One region of the Hyphobacterium sp. CCMP332 genome, then DNA from elsewhere that is predicted to be linked to it. Evidence: predicted binding sites of a transcription regulator. Region 1 holds the regulator's gene; each other region holds the start of a gene.
What was found. The regulator LexA, encoded in region 1, represses DNA repair genes until DNA is damaged. The targets are predictions, from matches to a motif close to ATGTTCCNCTTGTGTTCC.
Positions count from the first base shown of each region.

Region 2: a site for LexA is predicted at 4,912-4,929, ahead of HXX25_RS11340 (YifB family Mg chelatase-like AAA ATPase). Genes of this name have one in related genera too.
Region 3: a site for LexA is predicted at 2,710-2,727, ahead of uvrA (excinuclease ABC subunit UvrA). Genes of this name have one in related genera too.

Region 1 covers NZ_CP058669.1:893,575-900,728, forward strand. Annotated here, with positions in the region: gene gltA (citrate synthase) at 1-486, opposite strand, end outside; gene gltX (glutamate--tRNA ligase) at 516-1,949, opposite strand; partial or broken gene HXX25_RS13480 (ComEC/Rec2 family competence protein) at 2,112-4,119, shown strand; gene lexA (transcriptional repressor LexA) at 4,100-4,777, opposite strand; gene trpC (indole-3-glycerol phosphate synthase TrpC) at 4,844-5,644, opposite strand; gene trpD (anthranilate phosphoribosyltransferase) at 5,641-6,660, opposite strand; gene HXX25_RS04565 (aminodeoxychorismate/anthranilate synthase component II) at 6,660-7,154, opposite strand, start outside.
Region 2 covers NZ_CP058669.1:2,254,356-2,261,509, forward strand. Annotated here, with positions in the region: gene HXX25_RS11325 (NADP-dependent malic enzyme) at 1-59, shown strand, start outside; gene HXX25_RS11330 (MFS transporter) at 60-1,400, opposite strand; gene HXX25_RS11335 (hybrid sensor histidine kinase/response regulator) at 1,416-3,251, opposite strand; gene HXX25_RS11340 (YifB family Mg chelatase-like AAA ATPase) at 3,297-4,832, opposite strand; gene gshB (glutathione synthase) at 4,972-5,919, opposite strand; gene HXX25_RS11350 (BON domain-containing protein) at 5,932-6,597, opposite strand; gene HXX25_RS11355 (YraN family protein) at 6,657-7,043, opposite strand; gene rsmI (16S rRNA (cytidine(1402)-2'-O)-methyltransferase) at 7,040-7,154, opposite strand, start outside.
Region 3 covers NZ_CP058669.1:1,342,579-1,349,732, reverse strand. Annotated here, with positions in the region: gene uvrA (excinuclease ABC subunit UvrA) at 1-2,656, opposite strand, end outside; partial or broken gene ssb (single-stranded DNA-binding protein) at 2,782-3,254, shown strand; gene HXX25_RS06875 (hypothetical protein) at 3,393-3,608, shown strand; gene HXX25_RS06870 (hypothetical protein) at 3,574-3,978, shown strand; partial or broken gene gyrA (DNA gyrase subunit A) at 4,274-7,049, shown strand; partial or broken gene coaD (pantetheine-phosphate adenylyltransferase) at 7,046-7,154, shown strand, end outside.

The DNA.
Region 1 (7,154 bases):
CGCTTGCGGATCATTGATGTCGGTCGAGTCATGATAGAAGGCGGACAGGGCACCTACCGTGCCGACCATGACCGCCATCGGGTGAGCATCCCGGCGGAAGCCACGGAAGAACTGGTCAAACTGATCGTGCAACATGGTGTGCCGCCGGATCGTCATGTCGAAATTTTCCAGCTCTTTCGCCTCTGGCAATTCACCGTGCAGCAAAAGATAGCAAACTTCTATAAAGTTAGAGTTTTCAGCCAGTTGATCAATCGGATAGCCACGATAGAGCAGCGTGCCTTCATCGCCATCAATATAGGTGATGTGGCTTTCACATGAGCCTGTGGACGTGAAGCCCGGATCGTAGGTGAAAACGCCGGCCTTGCTGTAGAGGCTGCGGATGTCGATGACGTCGGGGCCAATGGATCCCTTCAGGACGGGAAATTCATAGGTCTGACCATCAATCGTAAGCGTGGCCGTGCCATTACGTTTCGCTTTGGTTTCCATCATGGTCTTCCTTCTCGTCTTCCTCGGGTCTATGCGCCCGTTTTGATTTGATCCGCCATTCGGCGCAAGACTTCATCGCGACCCAGCCATTCCATGACCAGTGAGAGGTCCGGTGCCGGCGCGCCGCCTGTGAGAGCCGCCCGTAACGGTGCCCCGATTTTTCCAAATCCGATTCCCTCGCTTTCAACAAAGGCTTCGAGTTCGGCATGCAAACGCTCTGAATCCCACTCCGGCAGTGCCTCGATACGGGGCCGGAAACGGGCTAACAGATCTGGCGCATCGCCGTTGAGAGGCTTTGCGGCCTTGCCCTCCAGTACAATAGGAGTCTTTCGGAAGAGGAAATAGGCCTGATCGGCCAGTTCGGCTAGGGTCGCGGCCCGCGTCTTCAGCACATCCATCGCTGCCAGAAGGCGCGCGCGGAAAGCCTGAGAGCCCGTATCGATGCCCTCTGCCAGCTTTTCGCACCAGGGCGAGACCAGCTCCAGCAGTCTGGCATTGTCTGCCAGCTTCATGTGATGCGCGTTGACGCTGGCCATCTTGTCAAAATCGAGCCGCCCCGGCGCCTTGTTCAGACCCGACAGGCTGAATACCGCCTGGGCTTCCGCATCGGTGAAATATTCCTGATCGCCATGCGCCCAGCCGAGGCGAAGCAGATAATTGCGCAGGCCTTCGGGCAAATAGCCCATATCCCGATACGCTTCGACACCAAGGGCACCATGCCGTTTTGACAGTTTCTTGCCATCCGGGCCATGGATCAGCGGTACATGCGCGAAGACCGGCCGATCCCAGTCCAGAGCATCATAGATTTGCGCCTGACGGCCGGCATTCACGAGATGATCATCGCCGCGCACAATATGAGTGACGCCCATATCGTGATCATCAACCACGACTGCAAGATTATAGGTTGGTGTGCCATCGCTGCGCAAAAGCACCAGATCATCGAATTCCTTGCCATTCCAGCGCACATCGCCCTGAACGGCATCCTTGACGATGACGTCGTCATCTCCGGCGCGAAAACGCACCACAAACGGCACACCGTCTGGCGCATCCGATGCTGGCCGGTCGCGCCAGGTGCTCCGAAGCGCGCGGCCTTCGGAAAAGGCAATCTGGCGCGCCGCCGCGGCGTCTTCCTCGGACATGTAGCAGCGAAAAGCGCGGCCCTTCGCCAGAAGGTCGTCGACAACAGCCGCGTGGCGCGGGCCATTGGCATTTTGCGAAACCGGTTCGCCGTCCCAGTCCAGACCCAGCCAGGTCAGACCTTCTAGGATGGCGCGCGTCGCCTCTTCTGTAGAGCGCACGCGGTCGGTATCTTCGATACGCAAGAGGAATTTGCCGCCAGCGCCACGTGCCAGCAGCCAGTTGAAAAGGGCTGTGCGCGCACCACCGATATGGAGAAAGCCTGTCGGTGAAGGCGCAAAGCGTGTAACGATGGGTTGTGTCGTGTTTTGCACTCGCGAAACCATGTTGCACTGCGGAAAGATGACCGCGTGGTAGCATGGCGGGCAGGGGGATGGAACAGTCGATTGCGCCTGAATGAAGCCTCACTTCTGAAATCCGCAAGGGTTCGGCTTGCCAGCTCTCGCGAGTGGTGGCTCGGGTCGCGGGATCTGACCCGCCCGGTTCGCATGGCGATCTGGGCACCAGTGGCACTGGGGGCAGGCGCGCTCGCCTATTTCGGACTGCCAGGCGAACCGCCAATAATTCTGATTTCAGCATTGGTTATTGCCGCAATTCTGGCCGCGCTTACGGCCTGGAAATACGCGGCGGAAAAGCCTGTTTTATGGTCGGTTTTGATGCTGGCGGCGTTCGCGGCTTTCGGCTTTTCGCGGGCGCAGCATCATACTCTGGGTCAGGAAACGGTTTTCGTCATAGAGTCACGCCGCGCGCTAACGGTAGAAGGCTGGATAGAGGCCGTTCAGAACAGCAATGGCCGTGAGCGGATTATCGTCCGGGTCAGTTCGCTTGAAGGAATGGAACGCCCGCCGGCGCGGGTGCGCTTTTATGCTCGACGCGGTGAATTGGGGCCCGGAGACGGTATTTCAGCCCGCATCGTCCTGACGCCACCCCGGCGCCCTGCCGTTCCCGGCGGTTATGATCCGGCTTTTGCGGCCTGGTTTTTCGGTCTGGGCGGCACTGGATATGCGATTGCGGCACTGGAAGCTGAAAATGTCGAGGGCGGTGCGGCTTTGCGCCAACTGGCCCGCTGGCGCTGGCGGATGGCCGAACACATTCGCGAGCGCGCCGATCCGGAGACTGCGGGCATTGCCGCCGCCTTGCTGACGGGCGACCGGTCCGGCATTCCACCGGATCAGGCCGAGGCCCTTCGCGCGACGGGGCTGGGGCATATCCTGGCCATATCCGGTCTGCATATGAGCCTGTTTGCGGGCGGATTATTTTTTGTGGTGAGGGCTTTCGGGGCTGCAATCCCCGCATTCGCCCGCCGTTATGATCCGCGCATACCCGCAGCGGTCATCGCGTTGATTGGCGCGACACTTTATCTTGTCCTTTCGGGCGCATCGGTGTCGACACAGCGCGCCTTTGTCATGGTGTCCGTCGTGCTTCTGGGAATATTGCTCAAGCGCCGCGATCTCGATGCAATCCATCGCATTGGCCGCCGCCATCATCCTTGCGCTGCAGCCGCAGAGCGTTCTGTCACCGGGCTTTCAGATGTCCTTTGCCGCAGCCTCGGCGCTTGTGGCGGCGTTCGATATCTGGCGGCGGCGGGATACGCATGATCGCCAGAAAGGTGCTATCGGCGGCTTTCTGGGGTTCTGGGGGACGCTCTCCTTCTCGTCTTTGGTGGCCGGCAGTGCGACGGCCGCTTTTGCAGCCTTCCATTTCAACCGGATTGCCGTTTATGGACTTGCGGCCAATCTTGCAGCCATGCCGGTATTTTCGCTGGTGGTCATGCCCGCCGGAGCTCTGGCTCTGGCGCTAGCCCCGTTCGGCATGGACGGGCCAGCACTCGCGGTAATGAGTTGGGGTCTGATCTGGGTCGTTCGCATTGCCGAATGGGTGGCGTCCTGGCCCGGCTCCCTGGCACCCATGGCGTCGGCCCCCGGTGTTGTCCTGACAGTTTATGCCCTTGGTTTTGTCCTGCTGGTGGCGGCGTCCGGCCTTGCCCGGCGGATTGGATTGCTCGTCATGCTGACCGCGTATGCAGGATGGGGATTCAGTCGGCCTCCCGATGTCTTCATCAGCGAGGAGGGCGTCGTATTGGCCCGGTTTGAGAACGAGGACGGACCGGCCTGGGCCAGCACAGACCGCCGCCGCGCCCGCTTTGCGACATCGGTGTTTCTCGAACAGGCGGGCGAAAGTGTGCGGCCCGGCCGGGATGGTGTGGCGTGTGATCCGCGCGGATGCTCCGGGCGAACGCAAGGCATGACTATCACCGTTGCGGAAAGCGATGAAACCCTGACGGAAGACTGCGCCCTGTCCGATCTGGTCGTTCTGAAGACCTATGCCTCACCGATACAGCGGGCCGCTTGCGCGACGCGCCTCATTGATCTGGGAGAACTGGAAGCGCGCGGCGCAAGAGCACTCTACTTGCAAAGAGATGAAATTCATCGCGAAACGGATGTCGAAACCCGCCGCGGTGACCGCGTCTGGACGACTAGTGATAGCGGCGGATAAGCCCCACCAGCTTGCCCTGAACGCGTACGCGATCCGGGCCGAAAATCCGGGTTTCATAAGCAGGGTTGGCTGCTTCCAGAGCCACGGAACCGCCTTTCTTGCGCAGACGTTTCAGCGTGGCTTCTTCCTCATCGACCAGCGCCACCACGATCTCGCCATTCATGGCGGTATCGCAGCGCTCGATAATGACGATATCGCCGTCGAGAATGCCGGCATCGATCATGGAATCACCCTCGATCTCTAGCGCGTAATGTTCGCCGCGCCCGCCCGCGAGGTCCGGCGGCAACATGATGCGCGATTGTTCATGCTGAATGGCCTCGATCGGCACGCCGGCGGCAATCTTGCCCAGCACCGCGATTTCAATACCGGCACCATGGTCCGGCTCGGCACCGAAATTGGGCCGGACAACATTTTCCGCATCAGACGAAACGGCAGGTGCGCCGGTATCCGGCATTTTCAGCACTTCCAGCGCCCGGGCGCGATGCGCGAGGCGTCGGATGAAGCCGCGCTCCTCCAGAGCGGTGATGAGGCGATGAACCCCCGATTTTGACGCCAGGTCCAGCGCATCCTTCATTTCTTCAAAGGACGGCGAGACACCATCTTCGCTCAAACGTTTGTTGATGAAGAGCAAAAGCTGTTGTTGTTTGCGCGTCAGCATGGGCTCACTCCATAAGGAACAAATCAGAAACTTCTCTGGATGTTCTATGAGTGTTCCGGGTAAACGTCAAGTAAACGCCAATCCGCCCAGAAGCTCACGCGTCGCTTGCGCCACATCGGCCTGCCGCATCAGGCTTTCTCCCACCAGCAGGCCTTTTGCGCCCGCAGTCTTCAACCGCGCCACATCCGCCGCCGTCGCGATACCGCTCTCGGCTATGGCGAATCGATCCGCCGGAATATCGGCCGCGAGCTTTTCGAAGGTCGAGAGAGACGTCTCGAATGTGGTGAGGTCGCGGTTATTCACGCCAATCAGGGGCGAGGGCAGGGCGAGGGCCCGTTCCAGCTCGACCGCGTCATGGGTTTCAATCAGGGCTGCCATGCCCAGATCGTGCGCGGCAGAGACGAGATCAAGCGCCAGCGCGTCATCGACGCTCGCCATGATCACCAGGATCGCATCCGCGCCCAGCGCGCGCGACTGCTTGACCTGCCAGACATCCAGCAGGAAATCCTTGCGAAGCGCGGGCAGGGGCACGGCGCCTCGCGCCTGCGCCAGATAATCCGGATGTCCCTGAAAACTTGGCTGATCGGTCAGCACGGACAGGCAGGCCGCGCCGCCTTCGGTATAGGCCTTGGCCAGAGATGCGGGATCAAAATCATCCCGTATCAGTCCCTTGGACGGGCTGGCTTTCTTGACCTCTGCAATCAGGGCGATGCCCGTGGTATTGGCCTTTGCGATCAATGCACCTTCAAAATCGCGCGCCGGACCGCAAGCTGCGATCATCTCGTCCAGGCGTGCGTTGCTGAAAGCCGCTTTCTCGGCGGCAATTTCATCGCGCTTGTAAGCTTCGATCTTGCGAAGCGCGTTCACGCTTCGCCTCGGGAAATCTGCGCCATCGTTTCCAGTGTCGCTTTTGCAGCGCCGCCATCAATGGCGGCGACGGCCATCTGCGCACCGTCTTTCAGATTGCTGGCGAGCCCGGCGACGATGAGCGCTGCGGCCGCGTTCATGACGACGATTCCGCGATAGGCTGACGGCTGACCGTCCAGAAGGGCGCGCAAGGCGGCTGCGTTTTCTTGCGGTGTCCCGCCGATCAGGTCCTCGATCACAGCCTGGGGCAGGCCGGCATCGGACGGCTGCAGCGTGAATTCGGTGATCTGGCCGTTATCAAGCTCGACCACACGGGTTTCGCCGGTCGTGGTGATTTCATCCAGACCATCCGATCCATGGACCACCCAGGCAAATTCACAGCCCAGCGTGTGCAAGGCTTGTGCGACCGGTTCCTGCCAGCGGGCATCAAACACGCCCAGCAATTGGCGTTTGGCTCCGGCGGGGTTCGCCATCGGCCCCAACAGGTTGAAAATCGTCCGCGACCGCAGCGCCTTGCGCGCGCCGCCGACATGGCGCACGGCGGAATGGTGCGCGGGCGCAAACAGGAAACCGGCACCGGCCTCCCTGACCGAGCGCTCCACCTGATCGGGCGTGGCTTCCAGATTGATGCCCAGTGCGGCCAGAACTTCCGATGAGCCCGATTGTGAAGATGCCGCACGGTTTCCGTGCTTGGCCACTTTTGCGCCGGCGCCCGCGGCGACAATCGCGGCAGCCGTGGAGATGTTGTAGGTGCCCTTCGCATCGCCGCCTGTCCCGCAGGTATCGATGGCGCCGGCGGGGGCGGTGATCCCCTTCATGCGCTTGCGCAGCGCTCTGGCACCGATGGCGAGATCGTCCGGTGTCTCGCCGACGGCGGCCAGCCCGATCAGAAAGCCGCCAATCTCGGCTTCTCCGGCTTCCCCTTCCATCAGGAGGTCGAAAGCCCCGGCAATGTCGTCCGCAGCAGGATGCTCACCGCGAGACAGCGATTGCAGGCAATTGTGAAGCGCGCTCATCAGGCGATCTCCTTCACCGGCAATCCCGCCAGTGTCATGAAATTGGCGAGCACGGCGTGCCCGTGCTGCGACGCAATGGATTCGGGATGAAATTGTGCGCCGTGAAGCGGGCGGGTCTCATGCCGCATGGCCATGTTTTCACCATCGGCGGTCCGGGCATTGATGATCATTTCGCTATTCCCGGGCAAATCCGCAACGGCCAGTGAGTGATAACGGGCCACGCCGAACGGGCTGGGTAATCCTGCAAAAATGCCGCTTCCGTCATGCGTGATATCGCTGGTTTTGCCATGCATGATCGCCTTGGCCTGAACGGTTTGCCCGCCAAATATCTCGCCCATGCATTGATGACCGAGGCAGACGCCCAGTATCGGCAGATGCTCCGGCGCGCTGCGCAGAATATCCATGCATATTCCGGCATTTTCCGGACGTCCCGGGCCGGGCGACAGGCATATTGCAGCCGGATTGAGAGCGAGCGCGTCAGCAGCTGACATCAC
Region 2 (7,154 bases), 1.3 Mb from region 1:
CAACGCTGGCGGCGCTGGCCGCCTATGACCTCTCGGCAGAGGCCGAGGCGGCGGAATGATCAGATCGTTTCGCGTTCGGCGAAAGTGTGCTTGCCCTTCGCATCTTCCGTACCGAACATGAGGATGAACCAGAGCAACAATGCTGCGGGGATCGTCCACGCTGCGGTGATGAGGAAGAAATTGAAATAGCCGACCGCATCCGCCAGAAGCCCCGAAAACCCGGACAGAAATTTGGCTACAAAGGCGTAGAAAGAGCTGAGTAGCGCATATTGGGTTGCGGCATTCGCCGGGTCCACAAGGCTCGAAAGATAGGCGATAAAGGCTGTTGTCACAAAGCCACCCGCCAGATTGTCGCCGACGATGGCCACCGTAAGCTTCCAGACATCTTCCGGACCGGCTGTGGCGGCAAGCCACGCATAAGCGCCGTTCGTGATGAAGGTGATAACGAGGCCGATGACAAGCGCACGCATAAGGCCGAACCTGAAGACCGCCACACCGCCGATAAACAGTCCGAATATCGTCGAGGCCAGTCCCGGTCCGCCCTGCACGCCACCGACAATTGCGCGATCAAAACCGATGTCCGAATAGAGTGGGCTCGCCATGACGCCCATGGTGAAGTCTGACAAGCGGTAAATCATGACCAGCAGGATGACCGGGATTATCCAGAGTTTGAGGCGTGAGAATATCTGCTTGAATGGCTCCCAGACCGACATCACGACCTTCGTGGCAAAACCGCCTTCAAGCTCCCGTTTTGCAATACCGGTCGCGGGTTCCTTCATGTAGAATACCAGAACGGCAGAGAGCGCCATGGCGGCCGCCATCGCGAGAAAGGAAATATCCCAATCCGCCCAGGCCGAAATGGCCAGTCCCAGCCCTGATGTCATATAAGCGACCCGGTAACCCAGCGAATAGGCCGCCGCCATATTCGCCTGCATGCGGTTAGGCGCGGATTCAATTCGCCAAGCGTCAATTGCGACGTCCAGCGTGGCTCCCGAATAAGATAACAGGATGGCGCCGATAGCGACAGGCAGAAGCCCCTGTGTTGGATCTGTCTGGGAAATGATGATGAGGCCGATAACCGTTCCGGTGATGGCCGTTACAATCCAGGACCGTCGCGGGCCCAGCATTTTGTGGAGCAGGGGTATTTTGACCCGGTCAACGATCGGCGACCAGAGGAATTTGAATGTATACGATAGTGTCACCCAGTAGAAAAAGCCGATGGTCGAGCGTTCAATGCCGGCATCGCGAAGCCAGAACGATAATTTCTGGAAGACCATGTAAAGCGGAAGGCCCGACGCAAATCCTAGGATCAGCATGGAAAGCATCACCGGCGTGAAATAGACACGAACGGTTTCTGCCCAGCTACGCTGAGGGCCGCCAGGCAAACTCGTATCCGTCATGCGGTGATCTCCAGCTTATCCGGAAACGACCCTGAAACGGTTTTGGGCTTTCGACAAGCTCAACACTGTGCCGGTCAGGGTTTCCGGATCGACCGGTTTGGTCAGGAAGGCATTCATGCCGGCCTCCAGACAGGCGCGGCGGTCGGCTTCCGATGTATTGGCCGTCAGGGCTATAAGCGGAATATTGATCCCGGCTTCTCGCGCCGATCTGGCAACACCCGGCCCATCCATTTCCGGCATGCGCAGATCGATGAGGGCAACATCCAGCCCGCCGGCCTTGAGACGCTCCAGCGCCTCCCGCCCGTTCATGGCGCGCTCCGGGTGAGCGCCGAGGCGGGTCAGCACCCGTTCAGCGATCAGACCATTCACCGGGTCATCCTCGGCGATCAGAACACGCAGACCCGCCAGCGGCCAGCCTTCGCCTTCCAGTCGGTTATTATCCCCCGCCTGGCCGGGCATGTCGCCGCCGACAAATCGTTCGAGGCTCTGACGGCGCACTGGTGTGACGAGCCAGCCATCCGCGCCTTGGGGTGGATTGTCCCGTATCGTGTCTTTTGATGCGGCATCGGTGAGAATCAGCGTCCGCCTTGCGCCGCTTTCCTGCGCGCGGTCGGACCATTTCGAGTCCAGCAAGAGCGTCAGTCCGCGGGCCGAGGATATCCGGTCAGGATTGGACAGCGTCCGGGCCTCACCCCCCAGCGCCAGTATTTGAGCCGACAGGGCATTGCGGGTCACGCGCGATGGCGAGGCGATCATCACGCTTTCGCCCGCCAGCGGACGATCCGTGCGCACGCCCTTGCGGATCGGCACGGGCAGCGCGGCCCAAAAGGACGCGCCTTCGCCCGGCGCGCTTTCGAGCCCGATCTCGCCATTCATGGCCTCGACCAGCTTTTTCACCATGGCCAGGCCGAGCCCGGCGCCGCTTTCCTTCAGTTGGGCCGAGCCCGTGCCGCGTTCGAAATGATCAAAGATCTTCGCCTGGTCCGCCGGATCAATTCCCGGACCGGTGTCGCGCACGGTGATGATCAACCGGGCACGATCCTCACTGTCATGATCCCCGGACAGCTCGACCCAGGCCCCGCCTTCGGAGGTAAACTTGACGGCATTGCCCAGAAGATTGAACAGGATTTGCCGCAAACGGGCCGTATCGGCCAGCACCTCTTCGGGAGCTGATTCGCGGACGACACAGGCCAGCGCGAGGCCTTTCTCGGCCGCGCGTGGGGCGAGCAATTCGACCGCATGCCGGACAAGGTCTGCCGGGCGAACAGGCGCGGGCCGAAGGTCGAGATGCCCCGCCTCCAACCGTGACAGGTCCAGAATTTCATCGATCAGCCCCAGCCCGTGCATGGCGCTGTCGGCCACGGCTCGGACATATTCGCGCTGATCCGGTTCCAGCGCCGTCAGCGCCAGGAGGTCTGCCACGCCTTTGACGCCTGCAAGCGGCGTTCGCAATTCATGGGTCACCGATGCAAAAAAGCGGGTGCGGGCATCTTCGGCTTCCTGACGCTCGGCGTCGGCATCGCGTTGATCGGTGACGTCCCGGCCGATCGAGATCGAACCACCGCTTTCAACCGGGCGTTCGTCCCATTCGACCCAGCGATTTCCCGACCGGGTGCGCATCAGTGCCTCGAACCGACGCGACCCGCGGCCTGTCGGCCCCGCCGGTGCCACCGCAAACCATCGCCCGGTCCAGTCAGACCGTTTCCCTCCAAATGCCGACAGGAAGGCGTGGTTGACGAAACGCACACGGCCATCGGCCGCGCGCAAAAGGGCCATTTCCCCCGTTGCATCCAGCGCAATCAGGGCGGCTTCCGCGGCATCTGTGGCCGGGCTAATCGGGTTCGTAGTCATGGTAAACGAGCCTAACCCTGAACCGGTTAAAGAACCGCTTCTGTGCTAGCCGGCGGAAACCCGGTTGCGGTTCGCCGACAGCGCCCCGGCACCGGGAGCGGCTCGCCGGAGCGAGAGCGCTTCGGCAATATGAACCCGGCGCACGCCATCCGAACCATCAAGGTCGGCAATGGTCCGGGCCGATCGAAGGACGCGATGATAGCCCCGCGCCGTGAGGCCCATGACTTCAGCCGCCTGATTGATCAATTGCTGACCGCCGCGATCCGGTTCTGCAACATGATCCAGAAGCTCCGCATTCAATCGGGCATTAAGGCGGCCGCGTTCGGTCTGGGCCTCCCGTGCCCGCGCCACCCGGGCTGCGGCCTCTTCGGTCCCCTCAGTCGGGGGCGGCAAGGCCAGATCTGCCGGTGTCACGGGTGGCGCTTCAACATGAAGATCGATCCGGTCCATCATCGGGCCGGACACCCGCGCCTGATAATCGGCCGCGCATCTCGGCCCGCGCTTGCAGGCCTCGCCATTGGCACCGGCCCAGCCACAGCGGCAGGGATTCATCGCCGCAATCAGCTGGAAATGGGCCGGATAGGTAATGTGCGCATTGGCCCGCGCGACAACGATTTCACCGGTCTCCAGCGGTTGGCGCAAACTGTCGAGAACTTGCGGGTGAAACTCCGGAAGCTCGTCAAGAAAGAGGACGCCATGATGGGCCAGCGACGCCTCTCCCGGCTTGGCCTTCTGGCCGCCGCCGACCATGGCCGCCATGGAGGCGGAATGATGCGGTGCGCGAAAAGGCCGCGAGCGGGTCAAACGTCCGCGTTCCAGAAGGCCGGCGACAGACTGGATCATCGACACATCCAGCAATTCAGGGGCCGACAGGGGCGGCAACAGGCCGGGAAGACGTGCCGCCATCATGGATTTGCCGGATCCCGGAGGGCCCACCATCAGGAGATTGTGGCCGCCTGCCGCCGCGATTTCCAGCGCCCGCTTGGCGCTCTCCTGCCCCTTGACATCCTTGAGATCAATATCCGGCCGGGCGTCGATGAGATCGCCCGGTACCGGACGCGAGAGCATTTGACGGCCCTTGAAATGATTGACCAGCTGAATGAGGGACGCGGGCGCCAGAATGGAGAGCTCACCCCCGGCCCAGGCCGCTTCGGGACCACAGGATTCCGGACAGATGAAACCGAGATCGAACCGGCTGGCGGCCATCGCGGCGGGCAGGGCCCCCGGCGTCATATTGATCGAGCCGTCCAGCCCCAACTCGCCCATGGCCAGATGGTCGGCGGCGGCATCCGGGGGAATGACATCCATGGCCGCCATCAGGCAAAGCGCAATCGGCAGATCGAAGTGCGCGCCCTCCTTGGGGCGGTCTGCCGGTGCCAGATTGACGATCACCCGGCCGGGCGGCAGGGACAGCCCGATCGCGGCAAAGGCAGCACGGACCCGTTCGCGGCTTTCGGCCACCGCCTTGTCGGCAAGACCGACAACCGCAAAGACAGGTTGCCCGCCCGCGAACTGGGCCTGAACATCAACGCGCTTCGCTTCCGCGCCTTCAAACGCGATCGTCGTGGTTTTGGCCGCCATTATCTGTCCCCTGTACGGCCCGCCCGCGAGAGCAAGCCTTTATGATATCGACACTTTTCCACAGCCTGCGGAACATGGTCGATCAAAACAGGAACATAATAAGAACGAAAGACAGCTGCGAGTCAAGGTTGCGGGATGATCAGGCCTTCAGCCGGCGGTCAACGGCCTCCCAGAAGAGCGCCGCCGCATCCACACCGGAAAAGCGCTTCAACTCCTGCACACCGGTTGGCGACGTGACATTGATCTCGGTCAGGCGGTCGCCAATGACGTCAATGCCGACCAGAACCAGACCACGCGCCTTGAGCACGGGTCCGATCACCTTGCAGATATACCGGTCAGCTGCGTTCAGTTCAGCGGCTTCAGCCTTGCCGCCGACATGCATGTTCGATCGCGTTTCGCCGGGCTGCGGGACGCGGTTGATGACCCCGACAGCCTCGCCATCGATCAGGATGACGCGCCGGTCTCCCGCCGACACATTCGGCAAGAACGCCTGCGCAATGATCGGCTCGCGATTGATGCCGAAAAACATTTCGACAATGGACGAGAAATTGCTGTCATCGGGCTTCACCCGGAACACGCCAGCCCCGCCATTGCCGTAAAGCGGCTTGAGGATGATGTCCTTGTGCGTCGTCCGGAAGTCCCTGATCGCCGACAGGTCGCGCGAAATCAGCGTCGGTGGGATGAGGTCGGGGAAATCCAGCGGAATGATTTTTTCCGGGCTGGACCGGACCCATTCCGGATCATTCAGAACCAGCGTTCTGCCTTTCAGATATTCCAGAATATGGCAGGCCGTGATGTAGGACATATCGAACGGCGGATCCTGCCGCATCAGGACAACATCCACATCCTCGGCCAGATCCAGCGTCTCGCGATCTCCCTCGATCGCCGGCTGGCCGGTAACGCGCTGAACCGTTGCCGGGCGGGCGCGCGCCGTGACTTTCCCGGCCTCCCAGGACAGGTGTTGCGGCTGATAGGTCCACAGTTTGTGGCCCCGCTCCTGAGCCGCTTCCATCAGTGCAAAACTGGTGTCGCCATTGATGTCGACGCCGGAAACCGGGTCCATCTGAACCGCAATGCGAAGGCTCATTCTGTGTCCTGTCTAGTCAATGGGCGTAAAGGTCGTTGACCGCACATCCTGCGGTGGCTCCAGCGACGGCAGGGACTCATTTGCCGGAATCGCTTCTCCGCTGCAAGCGGCAGCCTGACGCGCGCCTCGGGCGACCGGCGTCGCTTCCTCGCCCACAACCCGGACGAAGGTGACCACTTCCGTCACACCATCCACGAGCGAGGCATGTTGCGCGGCCCGCTCCAGTTCGCCGCGCGTGCGCGCCACACCCAGAAGAAAGACGCGGCCATTTTCAGCTTCCACATTGTAATTCACGCTGCGTACCGAACGGTCCCGCAAAAGGCGGCTGCGCACTTGCTGGGTGATCCAGCTGTCACGCGCCCCATCACGCAGCGTCGAGGCGCTCGCGACCGTCACTTCATTCTCGACGGCCCGTACAGCCAGAGCCGACCAGGCAAGACATTCGGCCTGACGCCGGTCTTCTTCGCGGGGCGCGGTGCCGGTGAGAAGCGCGATCCCGTCCGTGACCTCCACATCCACACCATCAAGCGCATAGCCCTCGGCGCGGGTCATGGCGGCCTTGATCGAAAGTGATGCATTCGTGTCATCAATGCCGCGGCCGATCGACCTCTCAGGCTGGATCGCCGCACAGGCCGAAAGGGTCAGTGCGAAAATCAGGGGAATAAGGCGGAATTTCATGCGGCAACACTCCAGAAATGACAGCCCGGCTGGAAGTCTATCTGCGCAAATGATTCTGTTCAGTTAAAGTTTTGTGAGCCACGCCCTTCCGGCCAGAACGCCTGACGGGAATGAAAGGGCAGACGCCACGGCCGGATCACGATCAGATCATAGCGGATGTCCAGCCCGGCATATTGCCGGCTGCGGCCGATAAAACTCGACGTGCCGCGGATAATGCGCTGTTGCTGATGCCAGGTCAGAGCGTTGATGCCATCCGCCAGCGAATTGCGTCCCTTGACTTCGACGATTGCCAGAATTCGGCCCTTGCGGGCGACAATGTCCAGCTCACCCGATGAGGTTTTCTCCCGCAGGGAGACAATGCGATAGCCTTTCAGAACAAGCCAGAGAGCCGCCCACCGCTCGGCACGGCGACCGCGCGCCTCGGCCTGGCGGCGCGATTCCGTCACCCTTTGGCGTCCTTGAGCAACAGGGCCCGCGCGTAAAGGTCCCGCTTGTTGAGACCTGTTGCGTCCGCAATTTTTGCCGCTGCCCCCTTGACCCCGAGACCGGGAATTAGC
Region 3 (7,154 bases), 450 kb from region 1:
GTTCGTGAAGGACTTCGAGGAGTTTGTTGACGTCCTCGAAATGAAGACCCGTGGTGGGCTCGTCGAGGATGTAGAGCGTCTTGCCGGTGGCGCGTTTTGACAGCTCCTTCGACAATTTCACACGCTGCGCCTCGCCGCCGGACAGCTGGGTGGCGGGCTGGCCGATCTTGATATAGCCAAGCCCCACGCGCTTGAGTGTCTCCATCTTGTCGCGCACGGCGGGCACGGCCTTGAAGAAGTCTGCGCCTTCCTCAACCGTCATATCCAGCACATCGGCAATGGACTTGCCCTTGAAGGTGACTTCCAGCGTTTCGCGGTTGAAACGTGCGCCGTGGCAGACATCGCAAGGCACGAAGACGTCCGGCAGGAAGTGCATCTCGATCTTCACGACCCCGTCGCCCTGACAGGCTTCACAGCGGCCACCCTTCACATTGAAGGAAAAGCGTCCGGGTTTGTAACCCCGCGCCTTGGATTCCGGCAGGCCGGCAAACCATTCGCGGATCGGGGTGAAAGCCCCGGTATAAGTGGCCGGATTGGAGCGCGGCGTGCGGCCAATCGGCGACTGGTCGATATCAATGATCTTGTCGAGAAATTCGAGCCCCTTGATCCGTTCATACGGGGCCGGAACATTCTGGGCCTTGTTCAGCTTGCGGGCTGCGGCCTTGTAGAGTGTCTCGATGGTCAGGGTGGACTTGCCGCCGCCGGATACGCCGGTCACGCAGACGAATATCCCCAGCGGAAATTCGGCGGTGACGTTTTTCAGATTATTGCCGGTCGCGCCTTCAACCACGATCTTGCGGCCCTTCCTGGGCTTGCGGCGCGTGTCGGGGATGGCGATTTCCTTCACCCCGGACAAGTATTGTCCGGTGAGGCTTTTGGGGTTGGCCTTGATCTCTTCAGGCTTGCCCGAGGCAATGATTTCGCCGCCATGAACGCCGGCGAACGGTCCGAGATCGACCACGTGATCGGCGGTCAGAATGGCTTCCTCGTCATGTTCGACGACAATCACCGTATTGCCGAGATCGCGCAGGCCGCGCAGCGATTCCAGAAGCCGGGAATTGTCACGCTGGTGCAGGCCGATGGACGGTTCATCCAGAACATAGAGCACGCCAGTCAGGCCTGAGCCGATTTGCGAGGCGAGGCGGATACGCTGACTTTCACCGCCGGACAGCGTGCCGGACGCCCGGTCGAGGGTGAGATAGTCAAGGCCGACATCGACGAGAAACCGCAAGCGTTCGCGGATTTCCTTCAGGATGCGTTCGGCAATCGCCCTTTCACGTGGCGTGAAATTTTCGGCCACGGAGTCAAACCAGTCGGCCGCAAGGCGAATGGATTTGTGGCTGGCTTCGGAAATGTCGAGCTTGCCGATCTTGACGGCGAGGGCTTCGGGCTTCAGGCGCTTGCCGCCGCAGGTTTCACAGGGTTGAGCCGACTGGAAGCGGGCCAGGTCATCGCGGACCCAGTTGGAGTCCGTCTCGCGCCAGCGGCGTTCCAGATTGGGGACGACGCCTTCAAACGACTTGGTCGTTTCGAACGTCCGCAAGCCATCCTCATACGTGAATTTGATCTTCTCCTTCGTGCCGTAGAGTACGACCTGCTTGAAATCCTCCAGCAGGTCGCGCCATGGCTCCACCATGGAGGCGCCAAAATGCTCGGCCAGCGCGGTGAGGGTTTGCTGGTAAAGCCGGGACGTGGTCCGGCTCCAGGGCGCAATCGCCCCATCCATCAGGCTCTTGCCGCGATCCGGCACGACCAGATGCTCGTCAAATTTCAGCGACTGGCCCAGCCCGTCGCAGGCCGGACAGGCCCCGAACGGATTGTTGAACGAAAACAGACGCGGTTCGATTTCCTCGATGGTAAAGCCGGATTCCGGACAGGCGAATTTCTCGGAAAAAATGATGCGGCGCGGTTCGTCTTCGCCCTCGGCCTTGTCGGCAAATTCCGCAATGGCAATGCCATCGGCGATCTTCAGAGCGGCTTCAAGCGATTCTGCAAAGCGCTGCTCCGAACCCTCCCGGATGATGACGCGGTCCACGACCACATCGATGTCATGCTTGAATTTCTTGTCCAGCACCGGGGGTTCTTCCAGCGAATGGAATTCGCCATTGACCTTGACGCGCTGGAAACCCGCCTTCAGCCAGTTCGCAAATTCCTTGCGGTACTCACCCTTGCGGCCCCGGACGGCAGGCGCCAGCAGATAGAGTCTCGTGCCCTCGTCGAGCGACATCAGCCGGTCCACCATCTGGCTGACGGTCTGACTTTCAATCGGCAGGCCGGTGGCGGGCGAGTAGGGCACGCCCACCCGCGCCCACAAGAGCCGCATATAGTCGTATATTTCGGTGACGGTGGCGACCGTCGAGCGCGGGTTTTTCGACGTTGTCTTCTGCTCGATGGAAATGGCCGGTGACAGGCCCTCGATCGAATCCACATCCGGCTTGGACATCAATTCGAGGAATTGCCGCGCATAGGCAGACAGGCTTTCCACATATCTGCGCTGGCCTTCGGCATAGATGGTATCGAAGGCGAGGGAGGATTTGCCAGACCCGGAAAGTCCAGTGAAGACAATCAGCTGGTCGCGCGGAATCTCAAGCGAAACATCCTTGAGATTGTGTTCGCGCGCGCCCTGAACGCGGATATACTTCATGGGATCGGACATGGACTTCGGCCTCGTGGTGCGTTCAACTGCGGGGAATCACGCATTTGACTGCGGGAACATTATGTGAACATTTATCTCCGGTCCACCGTTGGGATGGACTTGAGCAGACAGAGGAAGATGGGGATATGGCGGGCAGCGTCAATAAGGTCATACTTGTGGGCAATCTCGGAGCAGATCCGGAAATACGCCGATTGAATTCCGGAGACCCGGTTTGCAATCTTCGGATCGCGACGTCGGAGAGCTGGCGGGACAAAAATTCCGGCGAGCGCAAGGAAAAACCGAATGGCATAACGTGGTGATTTTCAATGAGAACCTGTCCAAGGTTGCGGAGAATTATCTGAAGAAGGGCTCCAAGGTCTATATCGAGGGCCAGCTTCAGACGCGTAAATGGCAGGATCGCGATGGAAATGACAAATATACAACCGAGGTTGTGTTGCAGCGGTTCCGCGGCGAGTTGCAAATGCTGGACAGCCGGGGCGACAATGCCGGCGGTGGCGGTTATGATCGCGCCAGCAATCAATCCGGTGGCGGCGGGCAGGTGTCCGATAACCGCGACAGTTTCCGGAACGATGACATGGATGACGAGATACCGTTTTGATCAAGTGTTCCAGTTTATAGGCGGCCTTATGGCCGCCGCAGCCTTTGCCGGTCTGGCCTCCGCTCAGCTGGGGATCGGCGGCGCGCGTAACCCCACCTGACCCAGGTCGAACTGGCCGACGGCAGCACGACGCATTTTGTGGTCGGCGATGGGGCCTGGGGCGAAGTGCTCGGCGAAATGGGCGTTTTACGCGGTGAAGCCCGGACCCGCGACCGGGAGATCGCAGAGCAGCTCTATGAGGCGCGGGACAGCATTCCGTCGGCCTATCTGTTCGAGGCCGCCCGGCGCTATGCATCTTTCGATCCGGATCAGGCGGTCTATGTTTTTCCTCGCTCGCGCACGGACACTCTATGATGCGATGCGCTGTCTGGATTCGTCGGCCACCAATGCGGTGGCGATCATTTCGGACATGGCGGGTGGCGATGTTGCCGCCTATATGAATATCTCGGATGACGGTGCCGCTTTCGAAAACGTTAGTAGGATGCAAGCCGCGCTGGACCGCTTGCAGGAGGATGGCGAGACCTTTTCCGGAGAGTATTCTCCGTGGTGGGTCTGCTCTGCATCGGACAGCGTTTTCATCGCAGCGTCGAATGAAGCGCCAATGCCCGAGAACGAATGGCTGAAGCCGCGAATTGTCTGGCCAAGCGCAGCGGCAGGTCGAGCAGAACATCGAGCGCAATCGCGCATTGCTGGCCGTCACTCTCGGAACACGGCAGCTGGCTAACGAAGACGAATAGACGGCCCGGCTTTCGCGCTGATCGCTTGCCTGGTGGTTGTTGTCCATTCGTGCCGCTCACCGGTTCCTGACCCGAAGCCACGCGGACGCGCCGGCGCAGCCGGCGTCAAGTTGAGGGTGATATTTTGAATTTCCCTGCCTGTGTCCGGGCGGCCTTCGATGTTTGATAATTACCCCTGCAGACGATAGGCTGACCGACATCTATTGCCGGTGATTCCTGAGCCGGTGCCTATCCATGATTGCCCATCCGGGCGGTTGTGTCTGAAAGACCGGAGAAGTCGCTTTGAACGACGAAAACGAACCGCCCGTCTCGGACGAAACTCCGCCTTTCGAGAGCGGTGTGACCTCCATCTCCATCGAAGAGGAGATGAAATCTTCCTATCTCGATTACGCGATGAGCGTGATCGTCAGCCGGGCGATTCCCGATGCGCGCGACGGGTTGAAACCTGTCCACCGGCGCATTCTCTGGTCGATGCACGAACAGGGCTATACGCACGACAAGCAATACCGGAAATCGGCGCGTGTCGTCGGTGACGTGATCGGTAAGTATCACCCTCATGGTGATCAGGCGGTCTATGATGCGCTGGCGCGGATGGCGCAGGACTTCTCGATGGGCCTGCCGCTGCTCGACGGTCAGGGCAATTTCGGCTCGGTCGATGGCGACCCACCGGCCGCCATGCGTTACACCGAAGTGCGCATGGACAAGCCGGCCGAAGCGCTGCTGGCGGATATCGACAAGTCCACCGTGGATTTTGCCGAAAACTATGACGGTTCGGAAAGCGAGCCGGTCGTGCTCCCTCGCGCTATCCGAATTTGCTGGTCAATGGCGGCGGCGGTATCGCGGTCGGCATGGCGACCAATATTCCGCCGCACAATCTGGGCGAAATCATTGATGCCACCGTGACCCTGCTGGAAAATCCGGAGGTCACGGACGCCGAGCTTCTGGACATTGTGCCGGGACCGGATTTTCCGACCGGTGCTCAAATTGTGGGCCGGACAGGCGCGCGCGCGGGTCTGTCGACGGGGCGCGGATCAGTGATCATGCGGGCCAGCACGAATATTGAAGACGTGCGTAAGGATCGCCAGGCGATCATCGTCACGGCCATTCCTATCAGGTGAACAAGGCCAACATGATCGAGAAAATTGCCGAGCTGGTGCGCGACAAGCGTATCGAAGGCATTTCCGATTTGCGTGATGAATCCAACCGCACCGGCATGCGCGTCTATATCGAGCTGAAAAAGGACGCCAATGCGGAAGTCATCCTGAACCAGCTCTACCGCTGGTCACCGATGCAGCAGAATTTTGGCGTGAACATGTTGTCGCTGGTCGGCGGCCGTCCTGTTCTTATGGGGATGCGGGGCTATCTGGAGACCTTCCTGCGATCCCGCGAGGAGGTCGTGGCGCGCCGGGCCCGGCATGATCTGAAGAAGGCGCGGGATCGCGCTCATGTTATTGTCGGTCTTGCGCTTGCCGTTGCCAATATCGACGAAGTCATTGCCACGATCCGCAAGGCCCCGAACCCGGCGACGGCTCGCGAACAGCTGATGGATCGCGACCGGCCGGCCCAGGAAGTGGCGTCACTTGTGGCGCTGGTGGCCGACCCAAGGTCCGTTCTTTCTGACGGTCAGACGCTTCGTCTGACGCTGGAGCAGGCCCAGGCCATCATGGATCTGCGTCTGGCCCGCCTGACGGCTCTGGGCCGAGGAATTGGGCGATGAAGCCAAGGGCTGGCCGAGAAGATCAAGGATCTTCTTGACATCCTCAGCTCACGCTCGCGCGTGCAGGAGATCATCAAGAGTGAGTTGCTGGAAGCCCGGGACCAGTTCGCGGTTCCGCGACGGACCGCCATTCTGGACGTCGAGCTGGAAGTCGAAGACGAAGATCTGATCGCGCGCGAGGATATGGTCGTGACGGTCACGCATGCCGGCTACGTCAAACGGACGCCGTTGTCGGACTACCGGGCGCAACGCCGTGGTGGCAAAGGGCGCTCCGGAATGTCCATGAAGGACGAGGATTTCGTCGCGACCCTGTTTGTCGCGAGCACGCATGCTCCGCTGCTATTCTTCTCCTCCGATGGAATGGTTTATAAATCAAAGACGTGGCGCCTGCCGATCGGCGCGCCAAACACACGCGGCAAGGCTCTGGTGAACATCTTCCGCTGGGCGAGGATGTCACCATTACCTCGGTGATGGCGCTGCCTGAAGACGAGTCCGAGTGGGAAAACTGGACGTCATGTTTGCGACCGCTTCGGGCACCGTGCGCCGCAACAAGCTGTCCGACTTTGTCCAGGTCAACCGCAATGGCAAGATCGCGATGAAGCTGGAAGGCGAAGATCGCATCGTCGATGTGCGTCTGTGCATGGAGGCAGATGATGTCTTGCTGACCACGCGGAAAGGCCGGGCCATACGTTTTGCGGCCACCGACGTTCGCGTCTTCCGTGGCCGGAATTCCATTGGCGTCCGCGGTGTGCGTCTGGGCAAGGATGATCATGTGATCTCGATGGCGGTGCTGCACCATGTCAGCGTCACGACCGAAGAAGCGCGGGCTTACCTGAGCATGCGGCGGCCATGCGGCGCGCCGTGTCCGGGGCTGATGAATCTGAAGAGATTGATGAAATTTCCCTCGAAGAGGGCGAGGATGCCGCGCTTTCGTCCGAGCGGATTGCAGAGCTCGGTGGGGCGGAGCAATTCGTGTTGACCGTTGCATCAGATGGCTTCGGAAAACGCTCCTCCGGGTATGAATACCGGGTGATGAATCGCGGCGGGCAGGGCGTTGCCGCACATGATTTGTCACGCGGCGTGCCTCTGGCAGCCAGCTTTACCGTTGAAGATGCCGATCAGATCATGGCGGTCACCGATGGCGGTCAATTGATCCGCTTCCCGCTGGATACGGTGCGGATTGCCGGACGGGCGACCAAGGGCGTGACGCTGCTCGCCGCGCGCCGGGAGTCTGTGGTCTCGGTTGTCCGCGTGGCCGATAGCGGCGAGGATGAAGTCGAGGCCGAGGGTGAAAACCTCGAAGGTGGTGGCCCCGAAACTGAAGGTGATGGCGAGGCATGACAAAGCGCATTGCGCTATATCCCGACGTTTGACCCCATAACCAACGGCCATGTCGACATTATCGGCCGGGCGGTGAAGCTGGTCGACAAGCTGGTGATCGGCGTG